3 regions of the Pseudomonas sp. GW821-FHT03A09 genome follow, and region 3 is predicted to be linked to each of the others. Evidence: predicted binding sites of a transcription regulator. Region 3 holds the regulator's gene; each other region holds the start of a gene.
What was found. Region 3 encodes sigma-54, which starts transcription at its own class of promoters, with help from an activator protein. Its sites were predicted from a motif close to ANTGGCATNNANNTTGCTNT; they were not measured.

Region 1 (5,777 bases), on a different contig from region 3:
AGCGCAACTTCTTGATGCGTTCGCTCGGGCTGATCACGTCGGTCAGGCGAATACCGAACTTCTCGTTGACCACCACCACTTCGCCATGGGCGATCAGCGTGCCGTTGACCAACACATCCAGCGGCTCACCGGCCAGGCGATCGAGTTCGATCACCGACCCCTGGTTGAGCTGCAACAGGTTACGGATATTGATTTCGGTGCTGCCCACTTCCATGGAAATCGACACCGGGATATCGAGGATCACGTCCAGGTTCGGCCCATCGAGGCTCACCGGGTCGTTGTTCTTCGGCACGCTGCCGAACTCTTCCATCGGCAGGCGATTGCCGGCCGGTGCGGTGGCGGCGTCGGCGGCCAGCAGCGCGTCGATATCGTCCTGGCCGACATCGCCGGTTTCTTCCAGGGCCGCAGCCCATTCATCAGCCAGGGCCTGGTCTTCGGCGGAAGTGTTTTCGTGTTCGGTAGCCATTACATGTCCTCGGCGCAGCAAAAATTCATCGATATAGGGGGCGGATCAGCGGCGGTTGATCGGCTCAACCACTTGCAACGCCAGGTTGCCCTTGTGGGAACCGAGCTTGACCTTGAACGACGGCACGCCGTTGGCACGCATGATCAGTTCGTCCGGCAATTCCACGGGAATCACGTCTCCCGGCTGCATGTGCAAGATATCGCGCAGGCGCAACTGACGACGGGCCACGGTGGCGCTCAGTGGTACATCGACGTCCAGCAGGTCTTCGCGCAGGGCCTTGACCCAACGCTCGTCCTGGTCGTCCAGGTCGGACTGGAACCCGGCGTCGAGCATCTCGCGCACCGGCTCGATCATCGAGTACGGCATGGTCACGTGCAGGTCGCCACCACCGCCATCGAGTTCGATGTGGAAGGTGGAGACCACAATGGCTTCGCTCGGGCCGACGATGTTGGCCATGGCCGGGTTCACTTCCGAGTTGATGTACTCGAAATTGACTTCCATGATCGCCTGCCAGGCTTCCTTCAAGTCGATGAAGGCTTGCTCAAGCACCATGCGTACGACACGCAATTCGGTCGGGGTGAACTCACGACCTTCGATCTTGGCGTGACGACCATCGCCACCGAAGAAGTTGTCCACCAGCTTGAACACCAACTTGGCGTCGAGGATGAACAGTGCGGTGCCGCGCAGCGGCTTGATCTTGACCAGGTTGAGGCTGGTGGGCACGTACAGCGAGTGCACGTATTCGCCGAACTTCATCACCTGCACACCGCCCACCGCCACGTCCGCCGAACGGCGCAACATGTTGAACATGCTGATACGGGTGTAGCGGGCGAAACGCTCGTTGATCATTTCCAGGGTCGGCATACGTCCACGGACGATGCGATCCTGGCTGGTCAGGTCGTAACTTTTGACGCTGCCGGGTTCGGCAGACATTTCGGTCTGTACCAGACCATCGTCGACGCCATGCAACAGCGCGTCGATTTCATCCTGGGACAGCAGGTCTTGCACGGCCATGTCGTGATCCTACTGCAATACGAAGTTAGTGAAGAGCGCCTGCTCGACCACGACTTTGCCGAGTTCTTTCTGGGCCACTTCCTGCACGCTGGCAGTGACCTTCTGGCGCAGCATTTCCTGGCCGACCGGGGTGGCCAGGCTGTCGAAGCTCTGCCCGGAGAACAGCATCACCAGGTTGTTGCGGATCACCGGCATGTGCACCTTGAGGGCATCCAGATCCGCCTGGTTACGCGCCAGCAAGGTGATACTCACCTGCAGGTAGCGTTGACGACCGTTCTGATTGAAGTTGGCGACAAAAGCCGGAAGCATCGGCTCGAAGATTGCCGGTTGCTTGACGTTAGTGGCGGTCTCGGCGGCGGGGGCCGGTTTGCTGGCACTGCTGTGCATGATGTACCAAGTGCCACCCACCGACGCGCCGATAGCCAGGACCAGGCCCAGCACAATCAACAGGATCAGCTTGAGCTTGCCTTTGCCTGCGGGTGGTGTTGCTGCGTCGTCGCTCTTCGCCATGCCAATAATCCGTCACTATTCGGGGATTCATAGATCTACGGAAAGGCAAGAGCAAGTGTTATGCCAGAGTTGTCTGGAAGAGCTGCACCACAAATCAAATGTGGGAGCTGGCTTGCCTGCGATAGCGGCGGGTCAGCTGGCATCTCTGCCACTGATACACCGCTATCGCAGGCAAGCCAGCTCCCACATGAACCGCGTTTAAACAGGGATCAGGCGTAGTAATCAACGGCGCTGGAGCCGATCACAGTAGAAGTCACCGGTGCCACCGCTTCAGCCACGTCGACATGACTGCCTTTGTCGCTACTGTCACTACGCCCATTACCGCCACTCACACCACGCGCCTGGTTCTGCTGCTGTTGCTGCTCCTGACCACGGGACTGGTCGGACACGTTCACATCCACCTGCCCCATGCCCTGCTGGGCAAACATCTCCCGCAAGCGGCCGGATTGGCTTTCCAGGGCTTCACGTACCACGGCATGGCCACTCATGAAGTTGACCTGGGCCTGCTGGTCCGCCGTCATGTTGACCTTGATATCCAGGCGCCCCAACTCGGCCGGCTGCAACTGGATCTCAGCCGACTTGAGATTGGCACTGGAGAGGTACATCACACGGTTGACCACTTCTTCGGTCCAGCCGCTCTGGTGCATGGCCAACGGCGCATTGGCAACCGGCGGCAAGGCATTCGCGGTTTTCGGCGTGGCGGCCTGGGTCAGCGCGGCCAGGCGGCTGGCGAAATCGTCGACGCGGGTATCGCTGCTGGCGTCTTTCAAATCCTTGAGACCGCTGTCGATCAGCCCACTGAAGGCCTTGTCGCCACCGTCGGTACTGTCTTTGGTGGACTGCTGATCAACCATATTGGCCAGGCCGGCGGCGAAGCTCTGCGCGGCGGTCGGCTGATCCTGGGTCGGCGCCGAGGTGGTTTTTTGCGGCGCCTGGCTGCTGGCCGATACATGCCCGCCCTGCTCCATCGCCAAACGTACGGTCGGCATCGAATCCAGCGGGTCGGCCGCTGGGTCGAAGGCCGGCTGCTTGGCGTCGTCGGTCGTCGCGACCGGCGCGGCAACGACCGGCTGGGCCTTGTCATCCTTGGACACGGCAGCGGGTGCTGGCGCTTCCACAGGAACCGGCACGACAACCGGCGTGACCGCAGCAATCACCGCCGGGTCAACGACAGGGTCGACCGCAGGCTGCTGCACTTGGGACGGGTCCGTGGGTTTACTGTCATCGTTGCTGGCACTGTCATCAGACTTGGCCGGCGGGTTGCCAGGCAAGGGATTGCCGCTATCGGCAACCGCTGGCTTGCTGGCGGCAGGCGTATCGTTGCTGCCCGCCGACTTGGCACTGGTGTCCGAAGGCTTGTCACGGCTGGATTTGATTGGGGTGTCGTCGACCTTCACCGTCGGCTTCGAGCCTTGGCTGGCGAACACTTGAGCAAAGCCAGGGCCCTTGTCCTGTGGGGCCGCAGCCGCTGCCGGAGGTGTAGCGGCGGGCGCTTGAGGCTTGGCTGCGGGGGCAGCCTGAAGGAGCGAATTGGGGGCGACTGGCATAGGTAAAGGTCTCCACTGCACAGGGGTCGGGGATGCAGTATGGGGAGATAGAGCAAGAGTTGGGCCAGCTCTTGGTTGGGATTGGTTTTATTGTGTATATATCCGTTATTTAGGTAACGGCGGCCGGCGGTTTCGCCCTTACGGCGGGTCACTTTCGAAAAGCGCGAAAGTAACCAAAGCGCTCTTACCCCAACGCTCGGTGTGCCCGGAATCCGACATTGATTTAGGGGGCCGCCGCCACGCGCCATCCATGGCGCGGGGCGGCTAAACCGGCATCCCTGCCGGTTTACCCCCCAAATCAATATCGAATTCCGGCCAGCGTGTTTAATGGGGCGCCTAAGATCAAAATCAAGATCAAAAACAAAGCCAGAGCCAGAGCCAGAGCCAGAGCAGAATCAGATCTGCTCTTCTGTGGGAGCTGGCTTGCCTGCGATGCAGACACCTCGGTGAATCAAGTACACCCAGCTGATGCCATCGCAGGCAAGCCAGCTCCCACATTTGACCGCGGTCGACAGCCAGGAAACCGGTCGGCTCCAAGGCCGCCGCGCTTTCACTTTTGATCTGAGGCGCCCCATCAAACACGCTGGCCGGAAGCAGCCGTTACCTAAGCAACGGATATGTACTCAATCAAAGCTGAAACCGCTGCCTCTCCGACTCATACAACGGACGGACCAACGCAAACTCATGGTCAATCTGATCCACCAGCGCGCCCAAATCCGCCGTGGAACCAATGGATTCGACCTCCAACCGCTGACACAATTGCGCCAACCGCACCGCCCCAAGGTTGCCGCTGCTGCCCTTGAAGCTATGGGCAATTCGCCCCAGTGCCTTGGCATCATCCCGCGCCTTGCGCAGCGCCTCGACGCGTTTCTGGGAATCGTCGAGAAAGGTGTCGAGCAACTTGGGGTACTCGCCCTCCATGACGTCCTGCAAACCCGACAACACTTCGGGGTCCAGATGAATCTCAGCCACTTGCTCGCTCCTTGATCAAGAATCGGCGGATTATGCCAGAGCCTTCCAGCAAAACTCCACGCAGACGCTGCGCCCACCGTCCGACCAGCGTACATCGCTGCTCAGTTGGCGCACCAGGCTCAAGCCGCGACCAGACAGACGGTCGGCATCCAGGGGCCGCGCCAGCACTTGCTCCACGTCGAAGCCCGGGCCGCTGTCTTCGATGCGCAACGTCATTCGGCCACCCATCGCGGTCGGCACCACCTGCATGTGCACCCGCACGTAACCATTGTCCAGTTGTGCCAGACGCTCATTGCGCTGACGGTAGTAGTCGGCAAACCCCTGGGCATTGCGCTTGAGTCGCGAGTCCAGGCCCAGTACGCCGTGTTCCAATGCGTTGGAGTACAGCTCAGCCATTACGCTGTAGAGCGCCCCGCTCTGCTCGCGCAGCCCCTGGATCTCCAGCAACAACTGCAGCAGATAGGGCAACGGGTTGTAGCACTTGAGGGGCTGGGCACGGAATTCGAAACTCACCGACCAGTCCAGCGGGCACGACTGACCGCTGTCAGCGTACATGGGCTCGGCCGCACGCAACGGCTGACCGGACTGCAAGGTGATTTCCACCATGCTGACGTCATCCCGCGCTTCACCACGAAAGGCCGCCAGGGCCTGCTCGATGTCTTCGAACAGGCGGTCGGGCTCACGGTTGGCGGCGAATACCTGCTGCAAGCGTTCGGCACCAAACAATTGATCATTGGCGTCAGCAGTATCCAGCACGCCATCGGAAAGCAAAAACACCCGGTCCCCCAGGGCCATGGGCCAGACTTCAGTGCTGTCATCAAACGCTTCCGCCGACAGCACACCCAACGGCAGATGCCGTGACATCAACGGCGTACGCTTGCCCGTAGCCACCTCATGCACATAGCCCTCCGGCATGCCGCCATTCCACACCTCCACTGCACGCCGCTGGGCGCTCAGGCATAACAGGGTGGCGCAGCAAAACATGTCCACCGGCAGGATGCGCTTGAGCTTGGCATTCATCTCCCGCAGGGTCTGCGCCAGGCCATACCCCTTGGCGGTCATGCCATAGAACACTTCCGCCAGGGGCATGGCGCCGATGGCGGCAGGCAGGCCATGCCCGGTGAAATCGCCGAGCAGCACGTGCATGTCACCTGACGGTGTGTACGCCGCCAGCAACAGGTCACCGTTGAACAGCGCATAGGGTGATTGCAGGTAACGAATATTCGGGGCAGCGTTGATACAGCCGGAGTGGGCGACCTTGTCGAACA
Region 2 (5,777 bases), on a different contig from region 3:
AAGCCGCCGCGAATCACCTCCCCCACGTAAGCGCCCACTGACAGCACCAGGGCGAACACAATGTACCAATAGCCGTCACGCAGGAATGGCCAGAGGAAACTGCCGCGCACCATGGGGAACTGGGCGAACAGACTGCCCAGGCCGTAATAGAAGATGTAGATCTGGATCAACAGCGGCGTACCGCGCAACATGCTGGTGTAGGCCGACGCGCAGCGCGCCAGCCATTTGCGCCGTGACAACCGCGCCAAGGCCACCAGCACCGCCAGGGCAAACCCCAGTAGCGCCGAGACCACCAGCAGCGACAAGGTGGTTTGCAAACCCTTGGCGATCAGCCCCGCGTAATAGCTTATCCACTCAGGCATACGCCCCTCACTCGACAACCGGCATCCAGCGACGAATACGTCGCTCCAGGCGTCCGGACAGGTGGTTGGAAGCCAGCGTCACCAGGTAATACAAGGCGGCGGCGGTGAGGTAGAACAACAGGTATTGGCGCGTGGAACCCGCCGCCTGCTTGGCGGTGTACAGCAACTCATTGGTGCCGACCACGCTGATCAAGGCGCTGTCCTTGATCAGGTTGATCCACAGGTTGGACATGCCGGCCAAGGCGTAGGGTGCCATGATCGGCAAGGTCACCCGGCGAAACAGGCCAAAGCCGCTCAAGCCGAACGCCCGCGCCGCTTCGATCTGCCCATGAGGGATCGCCAGGATGGCGGCGCGGAAGATCTCCGACGCATAAGCGCCCTGTACCAGGCCCAGCACCAGAATCGCCACCAGCGGCCCGCTGATATTCACTTGCTGGAAACCCAACCCCAGCATCAACGCGTTCAGCCCCATGGAACCCGCGTAATACAGCAGCAGGATCAGCAGCAGCTCCGGCACCGCGCGAAACACCGTGGTGTAGCCGCGCATCAGCAATGCAATCGGGCGCGGCGCACTGAGTTTGGCGCAGGCCACCACCAGGCCGATCAACAAGCCTACGGCGAATGAGCCGGCGGAAATTTGCAGGGTCATCCATAACCCTTTAAGCAGCGCGTTGCCCCATCCTTGTTCACCCAAGCTGAGGAGATCCAGCATTATTCGGTCTTCTGGGCGAGTTGCTGGTAAGGACTGTCACAGGTCTTGCTGACAAACGCTGGCGTGTCAGTGCGTTTGCACGGGCTCACCGACAGGCCGAAGTAATGCTGGGACAGGTCGTCATAGTCCTTGCTGACCAGCAGTTCGCCGATGGCTTTATCGAGGCGGGCCTTGAGCGCAGTGTCTTCCTTGCGTAACCCGGCGCCGACACCACGGCCGATGATCGGGTCGTAGGGCACGCTGGCGATATGGGCCAGGCCTTGGGCTTCCGGGGTTTTGATCATCATGGCGATGGCGGTGTCGTCAGCGACCATGTAGTCGATACGCCCTGCGATCAAGTCGGCGTTGGCCGATTCCTGGGTGTCGTAGTACTTAAGATCAGCGATGTTCTCGTAATACTTTTTCAAGTAATTGGCACTGACGGTGGAGATCTGCACACCAATCAGCTTGCCCTTGAAGCCCGCTGGCGACACTTCGATTTCACTGCCCTTCGGCCCTGCCACGCCGATCAGCGAGTCGTAATAGGCACGGCTGAAAGCGATCTGTTTTTCGCGCTCATCGGTGACCGACATCGAGGAAAAAATCACGTCGATTTTCTTCGCCAGCAACGAGGGGATGATGCCGTCCCACGCCACTTCCTTGATCTGACACTCGGCCTTCATGCCTTCACACAGCTTGTGGATCAGGTCCACCTCAAAGCCCGACCACTGGCCGTTGCCGCCTTTCAGGGTGAACGGCGGGTACGGTTCGGCCGCCACGGCGAACACAATGGGCTTTTCCGCTGCCTGAGTGAAACCTGCGGCCACCACCAACACTGCACTGCCCAACCAGCTTGCCATGGATTTGAATGTCATGATTTGCCCCGTCTTTTTATTGGAGTTAGCGAGTTTGATGCGCGTTGACGAACTGCCGGCAACGCTCACTGCGTGGGTTGATAAACACCGAGTCCGGCGAGCCGGCCTCCTCGATCATGCCTTGGTGCAGAAAAGCCACTTTGGAGGACACATCCCGGGCGAAGGCCATTTCATGGGTGACCAGGATCATGGTGCGGCCTTCTTCGGCCAACGAGCGGATGACGCGCAAGACCTCGCCCACCAGTTCCGGATCAAGGGCTGAGGTAGGCTCGTCGAACAGCATGACTTTGGGCCGCATGGCCAGCGCGCGGGCAATCGCCACCCGTTGCTGTTGGCCACCGGATAGAAACGCCGGGTACTCATTGCGCTTGGCGGCGAGCCCCACACGGTCAAGCAAGGCTTCGGCCCGCTCGGTGGCCTCGGCGCGGCTTTCGCCCAGCACCTGGGTGGGCGCTTCGATAAGGTTTTCCAGGACGGTGCGATGGGGCCACAGGTTGAAGTTCTGGAACACCATGCCCAGGGTCGAACGAATACGCACCAGCTGTTTGGCATCGGCCACCAACGGTGCGCCGGGGATGCCGTAATTCAGCTTGATGCTTTCGCCGTCGACATGAATGCTGCCCTGGTCGGGCACTTCAAGCATGTTGATGCACCGCAACAAAGTGCTTTTGCCCGAGCCGCTGGCGCCGATCAACGAAATCACGTCACCTTCGCGGGCGGTGAGGGAAATGCCCTTGAGTACCTCGATGTTGCCGAAGCGCTTATGCAGGTCGATGACTTCGATCATCTTCCGGGCTTCTGCTGCGGGTGCGACCTCGACCGGCGCCGCCGCAACGACACGTGGCTCACCGGCCAACTGAGCGACAAACCCCGCGATGCGCCGACACGCTTCGCCCAGACGCTCTTCGCCGAGGGTGAATGACAAGCGCACAAACCCTTGGGCGGGTTCGCCGAAAGCCGCCGCATCAAGCACCGACACGCCGGCTTCACGAAACAAGCGCCAGGCGAAATCCAGGGAGTCGAGGCCGGTGCCACGTACATCCACCAGCACAAACATGCCGGCTTGTGGCGCCTGCACCTTGATGCCCGGGCAGGCACTCAGCCCGGCCACCACCAAGTCCCGCCGCCGCCGATAGATCTCGCGCATGCCTTGGGTCACATCATCATGGGCCAGCACTGCCGCCGTGGCGGCCTCCATCACAAACCCAGGCAAACCGTAGAGCATGCTCAGCACGAGGGTTTCCGCGTGGACCACCATCTGCGGCGCAGCGATGATCCAGCCGATGCGCCAGCCGGTCATGGCGTGGGATTTCGACAGGCTACCGATCACGATGCAACGCTCAGCCATGCCCGGCAGCGCGGCCAGGCTGTGGTACTCGCCATCGAACACCAGGCTTTCATAGACCTCATCGACCACCACCCACAAATCATGGGCGATGGCCAGGTCGGCGATGGCTTGCAGTTCCTGGGGGTTCAGCACCACGCCGGTGGGGTTGTTCGGGTTGGAGAAAAAGATCGCACGGGTACGCGGGGTGATCGCGGCGGCGAGTGCCTGGGCATCCAGGCGGAATCCGGACTCCGGCGCGCACGGCACGCGCACCAAGGTCGCGCCGCTGGCCTTGAGCGTGGCTTCGTAGGTGACGTACATCGGATCGAGCACCAGCACTTCATCGCCAGCCTGCAGCAGGCACAGGGAACTGATGAACAAGGCGTTTTGCGCGCCGGGCACGATGATGACGTTTTCGGCGCTCAGGTTGCGTGCCAGGCTGCTGCTGTAACGCGCCGCCACCGCCTCGCGCAGACGCTGGCGGCCGGGGATTTCGGTGTAGTGCGTATCACCGTCACGCAGGGCGCCGACGGCGGCATCGGTGATGAACGATGGCGTGGCGAAATCGGGGTCGCCGACGCTAAGAATGATGATGTCCTCGCCCTGGCTGGCGGCGTGGAACGCGGCGTGATGGATGTCCCAGGCAGCGACGCCCTGCCCTGAAATTCGCTCAACGAAGGGGGAAAACCGCATGCCGTAGCCTCTCGTTCAAAAAGAAAAAGCGCTGACCCGTTCATGTGCAAACGGGTGGATGCGGTCAACATAGTTCAAACTGAACAGTCGTTCAATGGGTAAGTTTGCCGGGGTGTCGTTTATCGGCCAAAGAGGTCGTTAAGGGCTTGGCAACCGGCTCGACAAACCGCAACTCATCCGGGTCTTTGAGCGGCACCTGCGCGTCATCCATCAATGAGCCCGGATCTTCGTTTCCCGGGTCATTGAGCTCCTCGTCGGCCTCTTCTTCAGACATGACCACTTCCTCTTTCAAGCGCCAGGATTGTCCACCTGAACATTAAGAATAGCAGCGCCTTGCGATTCCCCCTGTGGGATGCCCCGTACTCGCGCACCAATTCGGAGCATATATGCCTTGTAGTGAGCGGGCTTGCCCCGCGCTGGGCTGCGTAGCTGCCCCAAAAAAAACGGGAACGCTGCGCACGCCAGCGCGGGGCAAGCCCGCTCACTACAAACCAGGGTATTCGGCACACGCATTGCTTTATGTCTCTGGGCGTCCCTCTGCACTGACAAGGAACTGGAATGGCTCGATCTTTCTTTGATGAAATGAATGACGCTAACGGCGTGTGCCGTGCGCACTATCAGGATTTCTCCCGTTGGCTGGCCAATACGCCCCCGGAATTGCTGGCCCAAAGGCGCCGCGAAGCCGACCTGTTGTTCCATCGCGCCGGGATCACCTTCACCCTCTATGGCGACGAGCAGGATACCGAGCGCCTGATCCCCTTCGACATCATCCCCCGCAGCATCCCCGCCAGTGAATGGAGCGTGATCGAACGCGGCTGCATCCAGCGGGTCAACGCACTGAACCTGTTCCTGGCCGATATCTACCACGACCAGCGCATCATCAAGGCCGGAATCATTCCAGCGGACCAGGTGCTGGGCAACGAGGGTTACCAGCAGGCCATGGTCGGCCTGGATCTGCACCGGGGCATTTACTCCCATATCTCCGGTGTGGACCTGGTGCGCGACGGCGATGGCACCTACTACGTGCTGGAAGACAATCTGCGTACTCCCAGCGGCGTGAGCTACATGCTCGAAGACCGCAAGATGATGATGCGCCTGTTCCCGGAAGTGTTCGCCAAGCAGCGCATCGCGCCGGTGGACCACTACCCGAACCTGCTGCTCAAGACTTTGAAAAGCTCCAGTCGCCTGGACAACCCCAATGTCGTGGTGCTGACCCCAGGGCGCTTCAACAGTGCCTTCTTCGAACACGCATTCCTGGCCCGGGAAATGGGCGTGGAACTGGTGGAAGGCGCTGACCTGTTCGTGCACGACCTCAAGGTGTTCATGCGCACCACCGACGGGCCCAAGGCCGTGGACGTGATCTACCGGCGCATCGACGACGCATTCCTCGATCCCCAGGCGTTCAACCCGGAGTCAATGCTCGGCGTCCCCGGCCTGGTCGCGGCGTACTGTGCCGGCAATGTGGTGTTGGCCAATGCGATTGGCACCGGGGTGGCCGATGACAAGTCGATCTACCCCTATGTGCCGGAAATGATCCGCTTCTACCTGGATGAAGAACCGATCCTGCAAAACGTACCGACCTTCCAATGCCGCAAGCCGGATGAGCTGTCCCACGTGTTGGCCAACCTGTCCGAACTGGTCGTCAAGGAAACCCAGGGCTCCGGTGGCTACGGCATGCTGGTGGGCCCGGCGTCCACGGCGGCCGAGATTGAGGACTTCCGTCAACGTATCCAGGCGCGTCCCCATGCGTACATCGCCCAACCGACCTTGAGCCTGTCCACCTGCCCCACCTTTGTCGAAAACGGCATCGCGCCACGGCATATCGACCT
Region 3 (5,777 bases):
AACGACCTGTACCTTGCATCAGGTGCAGATTCTTTTCCTTATGCTTTATGAGTTGGCGGTCCAGCTTGTCGTAGAGCGAGTCGATCGCCGCGTACATGTCTTCATGTTCCGCATTGGCAACGAGCTTGGCATTCGGTACGTGCAGGGTGGCCTCGATTTTCTGCTTGAGCTTATCGACCTCCATGATGACCTGCACGTTGGTGATCTTGTCAAAATGCCCCGCAAGCTTGTTCAGCTTGCTTTCGGTGTATTCACGCAGGGGCTTGGTGACTTCCAGCTGGTGTCCACTGATGTTGACTTGCATACAGCTTCTCCTTCGTTGCCAGTGCATAAAGCGGCAGGCAAAGGTGCCTGCCACTGGAACGCTTTGGCCCGCCCGTCACATCAAACGCTTACGCTCGCTGGAAGGCGCGATCCCGAGGGACTCGCGGTACTTGGCGACGGTTCGACGGGCGACCTGAATGCCTTGTGCCTCCAGTAAACCAGCGATCTTACTGTCACTCAATGGCTTTTTCTGATTTTCCGCGGCAACCAGTTTTTTGATGATCGCGCGGATTGCCGTGGACGAGCATTCGCCGCCTTCGGAGGTACTGACGTGGCTGGAGAAAAAGTATTTCAACTCATAAATACCTCGTGGGGTATGCATGAATTTTTGCGTGGTCACCCGGGAGATCGTCGATTCGTGCATACCCACCGCTTCGGCGATATCGTGCAGAACAAGCGGTTTCATCGCCTCGTCGCCATACTCCAGGAAGCCGCGCTGGTGCTCGACGATCTGGGTGGCCACTTTCATCAGGGTTTCGTTGCGGCTTTGCAGGCTCTTGATGAACCAGCGCGCTTCCTGCAACTGGTTACGCATAAAGGTGTTGTCGGCGCTGGTGTCGGCGCGGCGTACAAAACCGGCATATTGCGGGTTGACGCGCAGGCGTGGCACCGACTCTTGGTTCAACTCGACGAGCCAGCGTTCGTTGTCTTTGCGGACGATCACATCGGGAACGACATACTCGGCTTCGCTGGACTCGATCTGTGAGCCGGGGCGCGGGTTGAGGCTCTGCACCAGTTCGATCACATGGCGCAGGTCATCTTCCTTGAGTTTCATGCGGCGCATCAGCTGGCTGTAGTCGCGGCTGCCGAGCAGGTCGATGTAGTCGGTAACCAGGCGCTGGGCCTCGGCGAGCCAGGGGGTCTTGGCAGGCAACTGGCGCAGTTGCAGCAGCAGGCATTCGCCGAGGGTGCGGGCGCCGATGCCGGCGGGCTCGAACTGCTGAATACGGTGCAGAACGGCCTCGATTTCATCCAGCTCGATATCCAGCTCGGGGTCGAACGCTTCGAGGATTTCCTCAAGGGTTTCGTCCAGGTAGCCCTGGTTGTTGATGCAATCGATCAGCGTGACGGCGATCAGGCGATCGGTGTCGGACATCGGCGCCAGGTTCAACTGCCACAATAAATGGCTTTGCAGGCTCTCGCCGGCGGACGTACGGGTGGTGAAGTCCCACTCGTCATCGTCATTGCTGGGCAGGCTGCTGGCGCTGGTCTGGTAGACGTCTTCCCAGGCGGTGTCCACGGGAAGTTCGTTGGGAATGCGTTCGTTCCATTCGCCGTCCTCAAGGTTGTCCACCGTAGGGGCGGTTTCCTGATAGGAAGGTTCCTGCACGTCGGAATTGGGTTTTTGCTCGATGTTGTCGGCCAGCGGGTCTGCATTATCGAAGTCGTCGCCTTCTTCCTGGCGTTCGAGCATCGGGTTCGACTCCAGGGCCTCCTGGATTTCCTGTTGCAGGTCCAGGGTCGACAATTGGAGCAGGCGGATGGCCTGTTGCAGCTGCGGTGTCATCGTCAGCTGCTGGCCCATTCTCAGGACTAGCGATGGTTTCATGGCAGGGGCTTAACACCTTATTCGCCGGCGCATTGCGCCATCCACGACAGAGCGCGTGAGCGCCAAACATAAGCAAATTATATGCCTGAAATCGGGGGCTTTGCCTAGAGCGCGGTAACAATAAAAAAACTGAGGTTTTTATTGACTCCCGCGCGCTTTGGCGAACAGCCGTGACATCACCGTGCTTACAGGCGGAACTCGTGGCCCAGGTACACTTCCTTGACCAGTTCGTTGGCCAGGATGGTCTCGGCGTCGCCTTCGGCGATCAGTTGGCCATCGTTGACGATATAGGCGGTTTCACAGATATCGAGGGTCTCGCGAACGTTGTGATCGGTGATCAGCACGCCGATGCCCTTGGCCTTGAGGTGATGGATGATCTGCTTGATGTCGCCAACCGAGATCGGGTCGACGCCAGCAAAGGGTTCATCCAGCAGGATGAACTTCGGCGCGGTGGCCAGGGCGCGGGCGATTTCCACCCGGCGACGCTCACCACCGGACAAGCTCATGCCGAGGTTGTCGCGAATGTGGTTGATATGGAACTCTTGCAGCAGGCTTTCCAGCTCCTTGCGGCGGCCATCACGGTCGAGTTCCTTGCGGGTCTCGAGGATCGCCATGATGTTGTCGGCCACCGACAATTTGCGGAAGATCGATGCTTCTTGGGGAAGATAGCCGATACCGGCCCGCGCACGACCGTGCATAGGCTGGTGGCTGACGTCGAGGTCGTCGATCAATACACGACCCTGATCCGCCTGGACCAGGCCGACGATCATATAGAAGCAGGTGGTCTTGCCGGCACCGTTGGGGCCGAGCAAACCGACGATCTGGCCGCTGTCGATCGACAGGCTGACGTCGCGCACGACCTGACGGCTTTTATAGGCCTTGGCCAGATGCTGGGCTTTCAGGGTCGCCATTACTCGGCCTTCTTCTTCGGCTGGATAACCATGTCGACACGCGGGCGAGGTGCGGTGACCTTGTTGCCATTGGCGCGACCGGCGTTAGCGATCTGCTTCACGGTGTCATAGGTGATTTTTTCACCTTCCGTGGAGTTGCCATCGGGGCTGAGCACCTTGGCCTGGTCGATCAGGATGATACGATTCTGCTGGGCGTGATACTGGATGGTCTTGCCATAGCCCTTCATCGGGGCGGTATCGGCAGGCGCCTGCTTCTGCTCGAAATACGCCAGATTGCCTACCGATGTCACGACATCAATATCACCAGCTGGGGTGCGCGTGAGTGTCACCGTATTACCGGTGATTTTCATCGAGCCCTGGGTAATGATCACGGCGCCGGTGTAGGTGGCAACGCCTTGCTTGTCATCCAGCTGCGCATCGTCAGCCGAGATATGGATCGGCTGCTGGCTATCGTTCGGCAGAGCCCAGGCGCTCACGCTTCCCAGTGCTGCGCCCAGACCGAGCAAAATAGGGAGGGTTTTAACGAGCCTCATACTGTCCTCTTACGTTCGATAGCAGGTGTATCCTGCTTTCTTTCAAATACGCTTTCATTCCCTTGCCAGTCGATACACCGCCAGCGCCGTCGATTCTAACGTCTTGCTCGGTCTGCGCATATTGCTGTTGTGGGAATACGGTCATGCGACTGCTGGTAATAATGGTGTCGCGCTTCTGCTCGTCGGTGCGCGCAACGCGTACCGAGTCAATCAGTTCTACCTGGGTGCCATCGGGATTGACTTCGCCACGCAGGCTGGTGACATGCCATGGGAACTCGGTGCCCCGATACAAGTTCATGTCCGGGTTGGTCAGCAAGGTGACCTCGGAGGCCTTCAAATGCTCGACCTTGTCGGCCGTCATCTCGTACTGCACCTTGCCATCAGGCAGGAACTGCACGCTGTAGGCATTGGTTGCGTAATAGTCGATGACGCCTTCGTCAACCTGCACGACAGGTTTGTCGAGAAAGCGCTCCGGGCTGATATTCCAGTAGCCCACCGCGAGGAAGATCGCGGCGATGACCCCGAATAACAGGAAGTTGCGAATCTTTTTGCTCAGCATAAAACGCTCTATAGGTAGGCGGCGTGGGCCGCTTCAAGGCTGCCCTGGGCGCGCAGGATCAATTCGCAGAACTCGCGGGCGGCACCTTCACCGCCACGTGCGGTGGTTATGCCGTGGGCGTGTTCACGCACAAAAGCTGCGGCGTTCGCGACGGCCATGCCCAGGCCCACCCGGCGAATGACCGGTAGGTCGGGCAGGTCATCGCCCAGGTAGGCGACCTGCTCATAGCTTAGGTTCAGTTGGCCAAGAAGCTCGTCCAGAACCACTAGTTTATCCTCGCGGCCCTGATACAGGTGAGGAATACCCAGGTTTTGTGCGCGGCGTTCCACAACCGGTGTCTTTCGACCGCTGATAATCGCCGTTTGCACACCCGCCGCCATCAACATTTTGATGCCTTGGCCGTCGAGTGTGTTGAAGGTCTTGAATTCGCTGCCATCTTCGAGGAAATACAGGCGACCGTCGGTCAGCACGCCGTCAACGTCGAAAATTGCCAATTTGATGTTTTTACCGCGTTGCAACAGATCGTCGGTCATTTACATCACTCCCGCACGCAGTAAGTCGTGCATGTTCAATGCGCCAATCGGGCGGTCGTGGCTATCGACCACCACCAGTGCACCGATCTTGTGGTCTTCCATGATCTTCAAGGCTTCGGCCGCCAGCATCTCAGGGCGAGCTGTCTTGCCGTGGGGCGTCATCACCGCATCGATGGTCGCGGTGTGGATATCGATGGTGCGGTCCAGGGTGCGGCGCAGGTCGCCGTCGGTGAAGACCCCGGCCAGGCGTCCATCGGTCTCCAGGATCACGGTCATGCCCAGGCCTTTGCGGGTCATTTCCATCAGCGCGTCCTTGAGCAGCGTGCCGCGCTGGACATGGGGCAGTTCATCGCCGGCATGCATCACGTTTTCCACTTTCAGCAGCAAGCGACGACCGAGGGCACCGCCCGGGTGGGAAAACGCGAAGTCTTCTGCGGTAAAACCGCGAGCTTCCAACAATGCCACAGCCAAGGCATCGCCCATGACCAGGGCTGCGGTGGTGGAAGAGGTGGGTGCCAGGTTCAGTGGGCACGCTTCGTGAGCTACATGCACGTTCAAATTGACTTCGGAGGCCTTGGCCAGCGTCGATTCCGGGTTGCCGGTGAGGCTGATCATCTTGATGCCCAAGCGCTTGATCAGCGGCAGCAAGGTCACGATTTCGTTGGTGGTGCCGGAGTTCGACAGCGCCAGGATGATGTCATCCTTGGTGATCATGCCCATGTCGCCATGGCTGGCTTCGGCCGGGTGTACGAAAAAAGCCGTGGTGCCGGTGCTTGCCAGAGTGGCGGCAATCTTGTTGCCGACATGGCCGGATTTGCCCATGCCGACCACGACAACGCGGCCTTTACTAGCCAGAATCATCTCGCAGGCGCGTACGAAATCCGCGTCGATATGGGCCAGTAAGCCCTCTACGGCTTCCAGTTCGAGGCGAATGGTGCGTTGTGCGGATTGAATGAGATCGCTGGATTGGCTCATGTCTGAAATCGTATAGCCTGACGAAAAGTCGGCGATTATAGCGGTAATGATCAATTCCCTCACGCAAGTTCGTCAGGCTTTATTCGCTGAGGGCTTGAGATTCAAGCTCAGCAACGCTTTTTCCCTGTCGTGAATCTGAACGAGCGCTGTTCCGGCCTTGGGCGCTCTGTACCAGCAGTGATATAGTTCGCCGCCAGTTCGGTCCGCCCAGCCCATGTGGATAATTATTGCGCAGGCGTTGCTAACGAAAGTCGCAATCATGGTGTCTGAGTGAAAGGCTGCATCCCAAGGAGATTAGATGAGTGCCGATAACGCCTACGCGGTCGAGCTGAAGGGCCTTACCTTCAAGCGCGGGACGCGCAGCATCTTCAATAACGTCGATATTCGCATTCC

Region 1: the regulator sigma-54 is predicted to act here: its motif matches at 3,587-3,606, upstream of AC07V4_RS08865 (flagellar hook-length control protein FliK).
Region 2: the regulator sigma-54 is predicted to act here: its motif matches at 4,448-4,467, upstream of AC07V4_RS20275 (circularly permuted type 2 ATP-grasp protein).

What each region holds. Positions count from the first base shown of each region.
Region 1 covers NZ_JBWKUX010000004.1:212,712-218,488, forward strand. The annotation lists gene fliN (flagellar motor switch protein FliN) at 1-466, opposite strand, end outside; gene fliM (flagellar motor switch protein FliM) at 512-1,480, opposite strand; gene fliL (flagellar basal body-associated protein FliL) at 1,490-1,990, opposite strand; gene AC07V4_RS08865 (flagellar hook-length control protein FliK) at 2,200-3,537, opposite strand; gene AC07V4_RS08870 (Hpt domain-containing protein) at 4,165-4,509, opposite strand; gene AC07V4_RS08875 (ATP-binding SpoIIE family protein phosphatase) at 4,540-5,777, opposite strand, start outside.
Region 2 covers NZ_JBWKUX010000011.1:129,087-134,863, reverse strand. The annotation lists gene AC07V4_RS20300 (ABC transporter permease) at 1-362, opposite strand, end outside; gene AC07V4_RS20295 (ABC transporter permease) at 370-1,074, opposite strand; gene AC07V4_RS20290 (transporter substrate-binding domain-containing protein) at 1,074-1,913, opposite strand; gene AC07V4_RS20285 (aminotransferase class I/II-fold pyridoxal phosphate-dependent enzyme) at 1,954-3,948, opposite strand; gene AC07V4_RS20280 (hypothetical protein) at 4,040-4,222, opposite strand; gene AC07V4_RS20275 (circularly permuted type 2 ATP-grasp protein) at 4,507-5,777, shown strand, end outside.
Region 3 covers NZ_JBWKUX010000006.1:163,529-169,305, reverse strand. The annotation lists gene hpf (ribosome hibernation-promoting factor, HPF/YfiA family) at 1-304, opposite strand, end outside; gene AC07V4_RS13380 (RNA polymerase factor sigma-54) at 380-1,873, opposite strand; gene lptB (LPS export ABC transporter ATP-binding protein) at 2,059-2,784, opposite strand; gene lptA (lipopolysaccharide transport periplasmic protein LptA) at 2,784-3,317, opposite strand; gene lptC (LPS export ABC transporter periplasmic protein LptC) at 3,304-3,876, opposite strand; gene AC07V4_RS13360 (KdsC family phosphatase) at 3,885-4,409, opposite strand; gene AC07V4_RS13355 (KpsF/GutQ family sugar-phosphate isomerase) at 4,410-5,384, opposite strand; gene AC07V4_RS13350 (ATP-binding cassette domain-containing protein) at 5,683-5,777, shown strand, end outside.